2 regions of the Xylanimonas allomyrinae genome follow, and region 2 is predicted to be linked to the other one. Evidence: predicted binding sites of a transcription regulator. Region 2 holds the regulator's gene; the other holds the start of a gene.

Region 1 (7,501 bases), 510 kb from region 2:
CTACCTCAACCTGGGCACGTCCATGGTGTGCGGGGTCGCGGCCGGCACCTACCTGACCAGCCCCGCGTTCCGCACGCTCGCCGGGGTGCGACCCGGCACATACATCCTGGAGACGGTGCTCAACGCGGCCGCGTACGTCGCCGACTGGGCCGCCCGGTTCGCGGGCTCCGACGTGACCACGATGGAGACGGCCGCAGCAGCGGTCCCGCCCGGAGCCGAGGGGCTGCTCGTGCTGCCCTACTGGAACGCCGCGCAGACCCCGCACTGGGACCCGCTCGCGCGCGGCGCCGTCGTCGGGTGGCACGGGCGGCACACCCCGGCACACCTGTACCGGGCCGTGCTGGAGGGCGTCGCGTTCGAGCTGCGGCTCCAGCTCGGCCTGCTGGAGGCCGCCACGGGCACGTCGGCGCGCGAGCTGCGCGCCGTCGGCGGCGGGGCGCGGTCACCGCTGTGGGCACAGGTCGTCGCATCGGTCACCGGGCGTCGCGTCCGGGTGTGCGCGGACGGCGAGGTGAGCGCCGCGGGCGCGGCGATCCAGGCTCACGCCTGGATCGCCGGACCCGCCGACGCGGGGCCGAGCCCCGTGAACCGGTTCGTCGCCGCAGGGCACGACATCGTTCCCGAGCCGGGCGACGTCGCCGTGTACGACGGGCTCTACCCGGCGTACGCGACGCTCTACCCGGCCCTGCGGGAGACGTTCGCGCGACTGTCCGGGGCCTGACGCCGCTCAGCCCTCGCGGGTGCTCAGCGTCAGCCCCTCCACCTCCAGGTCGTCCGGCCGGTCGACCAGCACCGTGGCGCCGTCGTGCACCTCCCCGGCCAGGAGCAGCCGGGCCAGGCGGTCGCCGATCTCGCGCTGCACCAGGCGGCGCAGCGGGCGCGCCCCGTACGCGGGGTCGAACCCTTCGAGGGCCAGCCACTCGCGTGCGGCCGGCGTGACGTCGAGCTGGATGCGCCGGTCGGCGAGGCGGCCGGCGAAGGCGCGCACCTGCAGGTCGACGATCTTGCCCAGCTCGTCGAGCGACAGCGCGTCGAACACCACGACGTCGTCGAGCCGGTTGAGGAACTCGGGCTTGAACGACGCCCGGACGGTCGTCATCACGGCCTCGCGCTTGCCCTCGTCCGACAGCGTCGGGTCCACGAGGAACTGCGAGCCCAGGTTGCTCGTCAGCACGAGGATCACGTTGCGGAAGTCGACGGTGCGGCCCTGGCCGTCGGTCAGGCGGCCGTCGTCGAGCACCTGGAGCAGGATGTCGAAGACCTCGGGGTGGGCCTTCTCGACCTCGTCGAGCAGCACGACCGAGTACGGACGGCGGCGCACCGCCTCGGTGAGCTGACCTCCCTCCTCGTAGCCGACGTACCCGGGGGGCGCCCCGACCAGCCGGGCGACCGAGTGCTTCTCCCCGTACTCGGACATGTCGATGCGGACCATGGCGCGCTCGTCGTCGAACAGGAAGTCCGCGAGCGCCTTGGCCAGCTCGGTCTTGCCGACGCCGGTGGGCCCGAGGAACAGGAAGGACCCGGTGGGCCGGTCGGGGTCGGCGACCCCGGCGCGGGCGCGCCGGACGGCGTCGGACACGGCCTGCACGGCGGCGGCCTGCCCGATGAGCCGGGCCCCGATGACGGACTCCATGGACAGCAGCTTCTCGGTCTCCCCCTGAAGCAGCCGTCCGGCGGGGATCCCGGTCCACGCGGCCACGACCTCGGCCACCTCGTCGGCCCCGACCTTGTCGGCGATCATGGGCGCTTCCCGCTGGGGGTACGGGTTTGCCCCGGATCCGGCGTCGGTGGTGGACGAACCCGTACCGCCGTCGGGGGCGTGGCCGGACTCGGCGGACTCCGCCTCCACCAGCTCCTTCTCGACGGCCGGGATCTCGCCGTACTGGATGCGCGCGGCGCCCTCGAGGTCGCCGTCGCGCAGCTTGCGCTCGGCGTCGACGCGCAGCTCGTCGAGGCGGGCGCGCAGGTCGCCCACCCGGTTGTGGCCGGCCTTCTCGGCCTCCCAGCGGGCGGTGAGCCCGGCGAGGGCCTCGCGCTTGTCGGCGAGCTCGGCGCGCAGGCGGCCGAGACGCTCGACGGAGGCGGCGTCGGTCGACTCGCTCAGCACGACCTCCTCCATCTCCAGGCGCGTGACGGCGCGCTGCAGCTCGTCGATCTCGACGGGCGACGAGTCGAGCTCCATGCGCAGCCGCGAGGCGGCCTCGTCGACCAGGTCGATGGCCTTGTCGGGCAGCTGGCGGCCCGAGATGTAACGGTCGGACAGGGTTGCGGCCGCGACGAGCGCGGAGTCGGCGATGGTCACCTTGTGGTGGGCCTCGTACCGTTCCTTGAGCCCGCGCAGGATCGCGACCGTGTCCTCCACGGACGGCTCGCCCACGAAGACCTGCTGGAAGCGGCGCTCCAGGGCCGGGTCCTTCTCGATGTGCTCGCGGTACTCGTCGAGCGTCGTCGCTCCCACGAGGCGCAGCTCGCCGCGGGCCAGCATGGGCTTGAGCATGTTGCCCGCGTCCATGGCGCCCTCGCCGCCGGCGCCCGCGCCGACGACGGTGTGCAGCTCGTCGATGAACGTGACGACCTCGCCGTCGGAGGACTGGATCTCCTCCAGCACGGCCTTGAGCCGCTCCTCGAACTCGCCGCGGTACTTGGCACCCGCGACCATGCTGGCCAGGTCGAGCGCCACGAGCCGCTTGCCGCGCAGCGAGTCGGGCACGTCGCCCGCGACGATGCGCTGCGCGAGGCCTTCGACGACGGCCGTCTTCCCGACGCCGGGCTCGCCGATGAGCACGGGGTTGTTCTTGGTGCGCCGCGAGAGCACCTGGATGACGCGGCGGATCTCGGAGTCGCGCCCGATGACCGGGTCGAGCTTGCCGTCGCGGGCGCGCTGGGTGAGGTCGGTGCCGTACTGCTCCAGGGCCTTGTAGGTGCCCTCGGGGTTGGCGCTGGTCACGCGGGAAGAGCCGCGCACGGCGGGCAGCGCGGCCCGCAGCGCGTCGGGGGTCGCGCCGGCGGCGGTGAGCGCCTGCGCGGCGGGGCTCTGACCGGCGGCGATGCCGATCAGCAGGTGCTCTGTCGAGACGTACTCGTCGCCGAGCGCCTGCGCCTCCTTCTGGGCGGTCTCCAGCGCGACGGCGGTGGCGCGGCTCGCGCGCGGCTGCGCCGTCGTCGTGCCGCTGGCCTGGGGCAGCGCGACGAGCGCGGCGCGCACCTTGCGGCCGATCTCCTGCGTGTTCGCGCCGACGGCATCGAGCAGCCCGACGGCGACGCCGCCCTGCTGCGCGAGCAGCGACGCGAGCAGGTGAGCGGGTTCGAGCTGAGGGTTGCCGGCCGCGGACGCCGACTGGACGGCGTCGCCGAGGGCCTGCTGCGACATGGTCGTGAACTTGGTGTCCATACGTGCTCCGCGAGTGATCCGGGATGGGTGGCGGTTGCCTGCCGGGGCAACCATCGCAAAGTTGAGTCTATTCCGCTCAACTTTGAATGCCAACCGGGAACCCGCAGGCCAGGCCGACCTGGCAGCATGGACGCATGCACCGAGGCATGAGCGACGCACCCCGCTGGCAGCCCGACGTCCTGGGCGAGGAGTTCGAGCAGCGACCGCTCCCCTGCGCGACGGCGCGCAGGCCACGCTCGTGCGCCACACCCCGTCGGTCGACGGCGACGACGGCCCGCGCCCGGTCGCCGTGCTCTACGTCCACGGGTTCGTCGACTACTTCTTCCACCCGCACGTCGCACGCGCGCTCGCGGCCGCGGGCTACGCCTTCTACGCCGTCGACCTGCGCGGATACGGGCGGTCCCTGGCGGCGCACGCCGCCGCGGGCCACGACCCCAACCTGGTCCCGGACATCGCGCTGCACGCGCGCGACCTGGACGCCGCGGCCGGGGCCGTGCGCGCGGCCGGGCACACGACGCTCGTGGTCCTGGCCCACTCGATGGGCGGCCTGGTGACGTCGCTCTGGGCCGCGAGCCGGCCCGGACGCGTCGATGCCCTCGTGCTCAACAGCCCGTGGTTCGACCTCAACGAGAACTGGCTGCTGCGCGGGCCCGTGACGCGGCTGGTCGACGTCGTCGGACGCGTCGCGCCACGGCTCCCCCTCGGCGGGCTGGGCGAGCACTACGGGCGAGCGCTGCACGAGGCCTGGGGCTACGACCTCGCCTGGAAGCCGGTCGAGGGCTTCCCCGTGCGGGCCGGCTGGTTCCGGTCCGTGCGCGCGGCACAGCGGCGGCTCCGGCACGGACTCGACGTCGCGGTGCCGACGCTCGTGCTCGTCTCGGCACGGTCGGGGCCGCACCGGCACGCCCACGACGCGCTGCTGACCACCGACTCGGTGCTCGACGTCGCACACATCCGGCGCGGCGCACGGCACCTGGGGCGCGACGTGCAGCTCGTGACGGTCGAGGGCGGCGCGCACGACCTCGCACTGTCGCCGCCGCCCGCGCGCGAGGAGTACCTGCGGGCGGTCGTCGACTGGCTGGGAGCGCGCGTGCCCGCGTGAGGCACCGGCTCGCGCGGCGGCGTGGCGCGACACCTCACGCCGTCATGTCCGAATCCCGCTAGCCGCGACGAGCCGCGGCAGGTCACGATGGCCGCATGACCGCCACCGGGACCGACCTGTTCGCCGAGCGCTACCGCGCGATCGCCGCGCGCGACGCCCGGTTCGACGGGCAGTTCTTCACGGCCGTGCACACCACCCGGATCTACTGCAGGCCGTCGTGCCCGGCACGCACCCCGCGGCCCGAGAACGTCACGTTCTACCTCACGTCCGCCGCCGCCCACGAGGCCGGCTACCGCGCCTGCAAGCGCTGCCTGCCCGAGGCGGCACCCGGCACGCCCGCGTGGAACCTGCGCCGCGACCTCGCCGGGCGGGCCATGCGCCTGCTCGCGGACGGCGTCGTCGACCGCGAGGGCGTCGCCGGGCTCGCGGGGCGGCTCGGCTACAGCCCCCGGCACGTCCACCGGCTGCTCGTCGCCGAGCTCGGCGCCGGGCCGCTCGCGCTCGCCCGCGCGCAGCGGGCGCAGACGGCGCGGGCGCTGCTCGCCGGCACCGACCTGAGGCTCGCCGACGTCGCCTTCGCGGCCGGGTTCGGGTCGATCCGCCAGTTCAACGACACCGTGCAGGACGTCTTCGCCACGACGCCCGGAGCGCTGCGGGGGGCGGCCACGCGGGTCCGCGCAGGGCGGCGGGGCCAGGCGGCACACGACCGGGCGGCACACAACAGGGCGGCACACGACCGGGCGGCACACGACGAGGCGGCACACGACGAGGCGGCCCGCGCCCCGGTCCCCGCACCGAACCGCGGCCCCGCACGCGACCCAGGCCCCGCACGCGGCGAGGCTCCACGCGGTGCCGGTGCGGCCGAGAGCCTGCGCGGGGCCGACGGCGGCGACGGCCTGCGCGGCCCCGACGGCGCAGACGGCCTGCAGGGCGCCGACGGCCACGACCACGGCCCGGGCCATGCGCCGGCACGCCCGGCCGACGGCGAGCGTGCGCACCCCGCGCGAGTCCTGCCCCGCGCGGAAACCACCGTGCGCCTCGCGCTCCGCCTGCCCGTGCGCGCCCCGTTCGACGCGCCCGGCATCTTCGCCTTCCTCGCGGCGCGCGCCATGGACGGCGTCGAGTCCGCATCCCTCGACCCCTCAGCGCTGCGCTACGCCCGCACGCTGACCCTGCCGCACGGCCCCGCCGCGCTGGAGGTCACGGCCACCCCGACGGTGTCGCCGGAACCGGGCCCGCGGCGCGCCGGGTGCGCCGCGACGCGGCAGGCGTGGACCCTGCGGCTGCGCGTCGAGCTCACGTCCCTCGCCGACGTCGCCGCCGCCGTCGCGCGCGCACGGCGGCTGCTCGACCTCGACGCGGACCCGGTCGCCGTCGACACCGCCCTCGCCGTCGACGCCGCGCTCGCCCCGCTGGTCGCCGCGACGCCGGGCATCCGCGTCCCCGGGGCGGTCGACCCGCACGAGCTGGTGCTGCGCGCGATCGTCGGGCAGCAGATCTCCGTCGCGGCGGCGCGCACCCACCTGAGCCGGCTCGCGGCCCGTCTCGGCACGCCGTACGCCTCGGGGTTCGCCGGTCTCACGACGCTGTTCCCCTCGCCCGCGACGATCGCCGCGGGAGTCCCCGTCGCGGACCCCGGCAGCCCCGCGGCGTCCGACCCGGACCGGCCGCTGCGCCTGCCCGCGCGCGGCGTGTCCGCCGTCGTCGGCGCCGCACGCGCCCTCGCCGACGGCACCCTCGCGGTGGACGTCGGCGCGGACCCCGAGGCGTTGCGGGCTGCGCTCACCGCCCTGCCCGGCGTCGGCCCCTGGACGGCCGCGTACGTCGCGATGCGCGTGCTCGGCGACCCGGACGCGTGGCTCGACGGCGACGTCGCCCTGCTCGCCGGGGCCGCCGCGGCGGGCGTCGCGCCCCCTGCCGGCCTGCCCGCAGGGCGACGGCACCGCGACCTCGCCGCACGCGCCGCCGCCTGGGCGCCCTGGCGCTCGTACGCCGCCATGCACCTGTGGCGTGCCGCCACCACGCCGGACGCCGCCCCGGCGCCCAGACCCGAGAGGACCCCTCATGACCGCCCGCTCCGCCACCCTCGCCACGCCCGACGGACCCTTCACCGTCGTCGTCTGCGACGACGCCGTGCTCGCGTCCGGCTGGACCGACGACGTCGCGGCGCTCGTCGCGCTCGTCCACCCGTCGCTGCGGCCGCCGTCGGTCGTTCCCGACGCCGGCACGACGGTCGGCGCAGCGGTCGGCACAGCGGTCGGCGCAGCGGTCGGCACCACGGACGACGCTGCGGTCGGAACAGCGCACGCCACCACAGCCGACGCAACGGTCGGTACCACCGGCGGCGCAGCGGTCGGCACCACGGACGAGGCTGCGGTCGGAACAACGCACGCCACCACAGCCGACGCAACGGTCGGCACCACCGTCGGCACAGCGGTCGGCACCACGGACGACGCTGAGGTCGGAACAACGCACGCCACCACAGCCGACGCAACGGTCGGTACCACCGTCGGCCCAACGGTCGGCACCACCGTCGGCAGCACCGCCGCGAGCGCCGGCACCGACAGCCGACCCGCCCGCGACACGCTGGCCGACGCCGTCGCCGCCGTCGAGGCGTACTACGCGGGCGATCTCGCCGCGCCCGCGGCGGTCCCCGTGCGGCAGCGGTCGGGCGAGTTCCGGCAGCACGCGTGGGACGTGCTGCGCGGCGTCGAGCCGGGCGAGGTCGTCACGTACACGCAGTACGCGCAGCGGTCGGGCCGGCCGGCGGCCGTGCGCGCGGCGGCGGGGGCGTGCGCGATGAACGCGGCGGCGCTGTTCGTGCCGTGCCACCGCGTGCTGCGCACGGACGGGACCCTGGGCGGGTTCCGCTACGGGCCCGGGATCAAGAAGGCGCTGCTGGCGCGTGAGGCCGGGGCGGGCGTGTGAGGTCCGCGGGCGCGCCGGACGTGCGTCGGACGCGTATCGGCGCGTCGTGGAGTCCGATGCGCGTCGCGGGAGCCTGCCAG
Region 2 (7,501 bases):
GACGACGGCGCTGCCCGCCACGCCGGTCGCGGCGTTGGCGGCCGCGGCGGCTCCGACGGCGGATCCGGACGCGGCCGAGCCGGCGACCGCCCCGGCCGCAGCGGTCCCTGCCGCCGAGGCGCCGACGAGCGTGCCCAGGGGCAGCGCCCCGATCAGCCCGAGCCCAGCGACGCCCAGGACGAGCGGGGCGATGACGCCACGCATCCCGTGCGCGACGTCGGACAGCTCGAGCACGAGCGTGCGGCAGTCGCCGCAGGTCTTGAGGTGCGCGTCGACCTTGGCGACCTCGCGGTTGGCGAGCGACCCGCGCACGTACCCGCCGAGCAGGGCGTTGATGGTGCGGCAGCCGTCCGCGGGCGAGTTCGACAGGTGCTGCTGCAGGTACCCGACCCGCAGGCCCTCGCGTGCGCGGTAGGCCAGCGCGGAGACTCCGTTGGGCGTCAGCCCGAGGATCGACGCGATCTCGGCGGGCGTGCAGCCCTCGACCTCGGTGTACCAGAGCACGGCCTGCCACCGCTCCGGAAGGCTCTGGTAGGCGCGCGACACCACCGACTTCTCGAACCCCGCCAGGGCGGGGTCCTCCGAGGACGGCTCGGCGTGCAGCAGCGACTCGAACGTCGCCGGGTCGTTCGTGGGGTGCGTGCGCTGGTGGCCCCTGGACAGCTCGACGGCGGCGTTCTTGACCACGGTGAACAGGTAGGCGCGGAACATCTGGTCGGGGCCCTGGCCCGACTGGAGCACGCCGAGCACGCGCGCGAACGCGTCGGCGACGACGTCCTCCGCGTCGGCGACGTTCCGCACGTACGACAGTGCCAGTCGCCGCGCCGCGGCAGCGTGCCGTTCGTAGAGTGCGCCGTAGGCGGCGAGATCTCCTCCGCGCACCTCAAGGATCAGCTCCGCGTCGCTCGGGACAGGGAGCTGATCGCCCGGTTCGATGTAGACGTCTGTCACGACCCCCGCCGTACTGCCTTGCACTGGAGCGCTGCCCGCACGCAGGTGAGGCGGGACTCGCGTCACGATACGCCGATGTCACCCGTCCGCCGAGGGTGAAACCGAAGTGTGGACAGGCCCCGAAGGTGGTCCTTCCTGCCGCGCTGCGGGATGATGGGCCGCCATAAGGGGGTGGTCTGACGTGAGCCGGTTCCCGGCTGGAGCATCGCGTGCCGGTGACGTGCGCGAGCGCTGGCGAGCCACAAGCCTCGCCGACGTCTGGCTGCGACCGGGTGACTGGTACCACCCGGCCGTCGATGCACTCGCCGAGGCCGTCGAGGCGGGCCGTGGCCCCGGCGCGGCGGCAGCGCGTCTCGGCGCCGCCCGCGGTGCGAACGGCGTCGGCATGGGAGAGGCCATCGACGACCTCATGTGCCTGTACCGCGCGATGGGCCGCCCGACGGACCCCGACGCCCTGCGCGCGCTGTCGGTCGGCTGGGCGGAGAGCCACGAGTCGGCACCCTCCCGCGCGGCGGTGCGCGACCCGGCGACGGGCCTGCCCACGGCCGACTACTTGTGCGAGCGCCTGCGCGAGACGTATGGCGAGGCGCAGCGGGCGGGGACGACGCCCGCGGAGACCGCGTGCCTGGTGGTGCTCGACGTCGCGCTCGACGATCTCGACAGGTGGCGGCGGACCGCCCGGTCGGCGACCGTCGGCCGCACGCTCGACCAGGTGTTCGGTGAGGGCCACCCGATGGCCGCGCTCACCGACGGTCTGTACGCCGTCCTGTGCCCGCGTGACCGGATCACTCCCCACCTGGCGCAGACGCTGCGGCGCGTGATCGAGAAGAACGCAGAGATCCTCGGGCTGGCGGCCGCGATGCGGCGACCGACGCGCGTGTGGATCGAGCGGCTCCCCACGTCGTACAGCGACGCCGTCGATCTTGTGGGACAGCTCGCCCGGTGAGAGCGGTCTCAGGCCTCGCGGGACCCGCGGCCTGGCCGCCACAGCACGAGCGCGCCGCCGCTCAGGGACCCGTGCGAGTCGATGTCGACGCTCCGCGCACGACGCCCGCGCTGCACGACGACGACCTCGCCCTCGGCGCCGGCCGCGAACACGCGACGCTCGGCCTGGAACTGCTGCGTCTGGTAGGCGATCAGCTCGGCGAGCTTCTCCTCCAGCACGCTGACGTGGCGTTCCAGGTCGAGGATGCGCTTGATCCCCGCGAGGTTGATGCCCTCGACCTGCGCCAGCCGCTGCACCTCGAGCAGGCGCGCGACGTCGCGGCGCGAGTAGCGCCGCCCGCGGCCGACGGTCCGGCGCGGCACGACCAGGCCGAGCCGGTCGTACTGCCGCAGCGTCTGCGGGTGCATGCCCGCCAGCGTCGCCGCCTGGGTGACCGTGAGGACGGGTGCGTCGTCGTTCATGGCTAGGCCTGGGCGGCCCGCGCCGCCAGGTCGGCGCGCACGTCGGCGAGGTCGCTCTCGGCGGCGAACGCCTCGAGCGCTTCCTTGGCCTTCTTGCTGAGTTTCTGCGGGACGGCGACCTGCACCGTCACGAGCAGGTCGCCCGTGCCCTTCGAGGTGGCGACTCCGCGGCCCTTGACGCGCAGCACGCGGCCCGACGGCGTGCCCGCCGGCACCTTGAGCCGCACGGGGTCGCCGCTGAGGGTGGGCACCTCGATCTGGGCGCCGAGCGCGGCCTCGGCGAACGTGACGGGCACGGTCGCGCGCAGGTCGCGGCCCGAGAGCGTGAACAGCGGGTGCGTGCCGACGTGCACGGTGATGACGAGGTCACCCGCGGCGCCCCCGGCGGTTCCGGGCCGGCCCTTGCCCCGGATGCGCAGCTTCTGGCCGTCGTTGACGCCCGCGGGGAGGCGCGTGGTGACCTTCTTGCCGTCGACGGTGAGCTCGACGGTCGCGCCCTCGACGGCCGTGCGGAACGGGAGGGTGGTCTCGGCCGCGAGGTCGGCGCCCTTCTCGGGCGTCTGGAAGCCTGCGCGCCGTCCGCCGCCGAAGCCGCGCCCGCCGCCACCGCCGCCGCCGAACATCGACCCGAGGATGTCCTCGAACCCGGCGCCGCCCGCGGTGTAGCGCGTGCGCGGGTCCGCCCCGGGCGCCCCGCCGCCGAACATGGCGCCGAAGATGTCCTCGAACCCGCCGCCGCCCGCTCCGGGGCCGCCGGCCTGGAATCGGGCACCGCCGCCCGCCATCGCACGGATGGCGTCGTACTGCTTGCGCTGCTCGGCGTCCGAGAGCACGGCGTAGGCCTCGCCGATCTCCTTGAACTTGGCTTCGGCCTTGGCGTCACCCTGGTTCTGGTCGGGGTGGTACTGCCGCGCGAGCTTGCGGTATGCCTTCTTGACCGCAGCATCGTCGGCGTCCTTGGGGACGCCGAGCGCGGCGTAGAAGTCCTTCTCGATCCAGTCCTGACCGGTCACCCGACGCCTCCTTCCTTGGTGGGTGCCCGGTGGCCGGACCCTGGGGTCCGGCCACCGGGCCGTGGGACTGCGAGCCCTTACTCGGGCCCGACGACGCCGACGCGCGCGGCGCGGACCACGCGCTCGCCGATCCGGTAGCCGGGCTCGACGACGAGCTCGATCGTCGTCGCCGTCGCGTCGTCGGTGGTGCGGTGCATGAGCGCCTCGTGGACCGTGGGGTCAAACTCCTCGCCCACGGTGCCGTAGCGCTCGATGCCGAACCGGGCGAGCGACGCGTCGAGCTTCTCGGCGATCGCGGCCATGGGCCCGGTGAGCTCGGCGTGCGCCTTGGCCCGTTCGATGTCGTCGAGCACGGGCAGCAGCGCCGTGAGCACGTCCTCCAAGCCGCGCGTCCGCGCGACCTCCTGGTCGCGCAGCGCACGGTTGCGGTAGTTGGTGAACGACGCCCGCTCGCGCTGGAGCGCGTCGAGGTGCTCGGCCGCCTCGGCCTTGGCCTTCTCGAGCTCGGCCGTCTCCGCGGAGGGCTCGAAGTCGAGCCCGGCGAGCGGGTCTCCGGCCGGGGCGCCCCCCTCACGGGGGGCACCGGTGGCCGGGTCGACCTTGCGCTTGTCCGAGAACGCGAAGGGCTTGTCGCCCTCCGGGACCTCGGGCGTGCCCTGCGGCTCGTCGGTCACTTGGTCTCGTCCTCGTCCACGATCTCGGCGTCGACGACGTCGTCGTCCGACGACGGCGCGGACCCGGCCGCGTCGCCCTCGGCGCCCGCCTCGGGCTGCTGGGCGTAGAGCGCCTCGCCGATCTTCTGCGACGACGCGCCGAGCTTCTCGTACGCGGCCTTGACGGCGTCGGCGTCCTCGCCCTCCAGGGCGGTCTTGACGGCGGCGATGTCGGCCTCGACCTCGGTCACGACGTCGGCGGGGAGCTTGTCGCGGTTGTCCGCGATCTGCTTCTCCATCGAGTAGGCGAACGACTCGGCCTGGTTGCGGGTCTCGGCCTCCTCGCGGCGCTGCTTGTCCTCGGCGGCGTGCGCCTCGGCGTCCTTGATCATGCGGTCGATGTCCTCCTTCGGGATGGCCGAGCCACCCGTGATGGTCATCGACTGCTCCTTGCCCGTGCCGCGGTCCTTGGCGGACACGTGCACGATGCCGTTCGCGTCGATGTCGAAGGTGACCTCGATCTGCGGCATGCCGCGCCGGGCGGGGGCGATGCCGGTCAGCTCGAACGTGCCGAGCGGCTTGTTGTCGCGCGTGAACTCGCGCTCGCCCTGGAACACCTGGATCGCGACGGAGGGCTGGTTGTCCTCGGCCGTCGAGAAGATCTCCGAGCGCTTGGTCGGGATGGCGGTGTTGCGCTCGATGAGCTTGGTCATCACGCCGCCCTTGGTCTCGATGCCGAGGGACAGCGGCGTGACGTCGATGAGCAGGACGTCCTTGCGGTCGCCCTTGATGACACCGGCCTGGAGCGCGGCGCCGACGGCCACGACCTCGTCGGGGTTGACGCCCTTGTTGGGCTCCTTGCCGCCGGTCAGCTCGCGCACGACGTCGGCGACGGCGGGCATGCGGGTCGAGCCGCCCACCAGGACGATGTGGTCGATGTCGGAGACCGAGATCCCGGCGTCGCGGATGACGTTGTGGAACGGCGCCTTGGTGCGGTCGAGCAGGTCCTGCGTCATCTGCTGGAACTGGGCCCGCGTGAGCTTCTCGTCCAGGTGGACGGGGCCGTTCTCCGACATCGACAGGTACTGCATCGAGATGTTCGTGGAGGTCGCGGACGACAGCTCCTTCTTGGCCTGCTCGGCGGCCTCGCGCAGACGCTGCAGCGCGATCTTGTCCTTCGACAGGTCGACACCGGTGCCGTTCTTCACCTGCGTGATGAGGTGCTCGACGATGCGCTGGTCCCAGTCGTCGCCGCCGAGGCGGTTGTCGCCCGACGTGGCCTTGACCTGGATGGTGGCGAACCCGTCGGACTCGTCCTTGCCGACCTCCAGGAGCGAGACGTCGAACGTGCCGCCGCCGAGGTCGAAGACGAGGATGAGCTCGTCCTCCTTGCCCTTGTCGAGGCCGTAGGCGAGGGCCGCCGCGGTGGGCTCGTTGACGATGCGCAGCACGTTGAGGCCGGCGATCTGCCCGGCGTCCTTGGTGGCCTGGCGCTCGGCGTCGTTGAAGTACGCCGGGACGGTGACGACGGCGTCGGTCACGGGCTCGCCCAGGTACTCCTCGGCGTCGCGCTTGAGCTTGCCGAGGATACGGGCGCTGATCTCCTGCGCCGTGTACTTCTTGTCGTCGATCTCGACGTTCCAGTCGGTGCCCATGTGGCGCTTGACCGAGGAGATCGTGCGGTCGACGTTCGTGACCGCCTGGCGCTTGGCGACCTCGCCGACCAGCACCTCGCCGGTCTTCGAGAACGCGACGACCGACGGCGTGGTGCGCGATCCTTCCGCGTTGGCGATGACGGTCGGCTCGCCGCCCTCCAGGACGGCGACGACGGAGTTGGTGGTGCCGAGGTCGATACCGACTGCTCGAGCCATGGTGGGGTTCCTCCGGTGATGCTGGGTTGAGTCTGCTTCGCTCAACTTAGTTCGCTGCCCCGGGCAATGCAAGCCCGAACCGTGAAAGTTGAGTCGGATTCACTCAACTTTCACGCACGGCGAACGAGCGATCAGGGTGAGGGTCACTAGCGGACAGGTCATGGAATCTTCCGCCGTCAGGCATGAATCGGCCTTGAGACGGTCACGGAAGATGATCGCCATGACGAGCACAGCGATCCAGGTCCGCAACCTCCGCAAGGCCTACCCGACCAAGGTCGCCGTGGCCGACGTGTCGTTCGACGTGCGGGCGGGCGAGATCTTCGGCGTGCTCGGCCCGAACGGCGCCGGGAAGACCACCACCGTCGAGTGCGTCGCCGGGCTGCGCCAGGCCGACGGCGGCCAGATCACCGTGCTCGGCGTCGACCCGCAGGCCCACCCCGAGGCCGTGCGCGCACGCGTCGGCATCCAGTTCCAGGAGATCCAGCTCCGCGACAAGATCACCGTGCGCGAGGCGCTGGCCATGTTCGCCGCGTTTCACGCCGACCCCGCCGACGTCGACAACCTCATCGCCATGCTCGGCCTCACCGACAAGGCGCACGCCCGGTTCAAGACGCTCTCCGGCGGGCAGAAGCAGCGCGTGTCGATCGCGCTCGCGCTCATCGGCAAGCCCGACGTCGCCATCCTCGACGAGATGACCACCGGGCTGGACCCGCAGGCCCGCCGCGACGTGTGGGACGCGATCCGCGCGGTGCGCGACGCGAGGACCACCGTGCTGCTGGTCACCCACTTCATGGAAGAGGCCGAGCGCCTGTGCGACCGCCTCGTGCTCCTCGACGCCGGCCGCGTCGTCGCCGAGGGCACGCCGGCGGACCTCATCGCCGCGACCCCGGAGGCCACCTCGCTCGAGGACGTGTTCGTCGCGCGCACCGCCGCCCAGACGCCGCGACACGTCTTCGCCTGAGCGCGGCACGCCCGCGACGAGCCGCCGACCTCCCCGCTCCCCGAAGGACCACCGACATGACCTCCATCGCCTCCTCCGCCGCCCCGCGCGCCGCGCGCCCCGGCCTGCTCGGGCACGGCTTCGCGACCCTGCTGACCACCGAGGCCAAGGTGTGGCTGCGCGACTCCTCGATCTTCTGGGTCGCGTTCCCGACGCTGATCCTGCTGCTGAACCTGCTCATGGCACCCGAGCTGCGCGAGGTCGCCCAGGGGTACGGGTGGGAGGACGTCCAGGGGCACCCGGGGTACGGGTCGGCCGTCGTCCTGGCGCTGCTCCCCGGCTTCATCGCGATGGGCATGGGGATGACGACGCTCGCGATCCTCCCGGCCACGTTCGGCGGGTTCCGCGAGAAGGGCGTGCTCAAGCTGTTCTCGGCCTCGCCCATGCGCCCGCAGGCCCTGTTCGCCGCGCACGCCGTGATCAACGTGGCCGCCTCCCTGCTGGGCACCGTCGTCATGGTCGCCGTCGCCGCCGCGATGACGCCCGTCGCGATGCCGCAGAACCTCGCCCTCACCTTCGCCGGGATCCTGCTGGGCCTGGCCGCGCTGCTGGCGATCGGCTCGCTCGTGGCCGCCGTCGTCCCCAAGACCAACGTCGGCACGATCG

The links. Region 2 encodes HspR, which represses chaperone genes until heat shock. Its sites were predicted from a motif close to AAGTTGAGTCNNNNNGACTCAACTT; they were not measured.
Region 1: clpB (ATP-dependent chaperone ClpB) is a predicted target of HspR. The motif match lies at 3,450-3,474, and genes of this name have one in related genera.

Annotation. Positions count from the first base shown of each region.
Region 1 covers NZ_CP035495.1:2,614,640-2,622,140, forward strand. The annotation lists gene ET495_RS11940 (xylulokinase) at 1-721, shown strand, start outside; gene clpB (ATP-dependent chaperone ClpB) at 728-3,391, opposite strand; gene ET495_RS11950 (alpha/beta hydrolase) at 3,630-4,493, shown strand; gene ET495_RS18810 (DNA-3-methyladenine glycosylase 2 family protein) at 4,589-6,952, shown strand; partial or broken gene ET495_RS11965 (methylated-DNA--[protein]-cysteine S-methyltransferase) at 7,080-7,421, shown strand.
Region 2 covers NZ_CP035495.1:3,122,236-3,129,736, reverse strand. The annotation lists gene ET495_RS14090 (sigma-70 family RNA polymerase sigma factor) at 1-951, opposite strand, end outside; gene ET495_RS14085 (hypothetical protein) at 1,133-1,897, shown strand; gene ET495_RS14080 (heat shock protein transcriptional repressor HspR) at 1,906-2,358, opposite strand; gene ET495_RS14075 (DnaJ C-terminal domain-containing protein) at 2,361-3,371, opposite strand; gene grpE (nucleotide exchange factor GrpE) at 3,449-4,045, opposite strand; gene dnaK (molecular chaperone DnaK) at 4,042-5,895, opposite strand; gene ET495_RS14060 (ABC transporter ATP-binding protein) at 6,116-6,856, shown strand; gene ET495_RS14055 (ABC transporter permease) at 6,913-7,501, shown strand, end outside.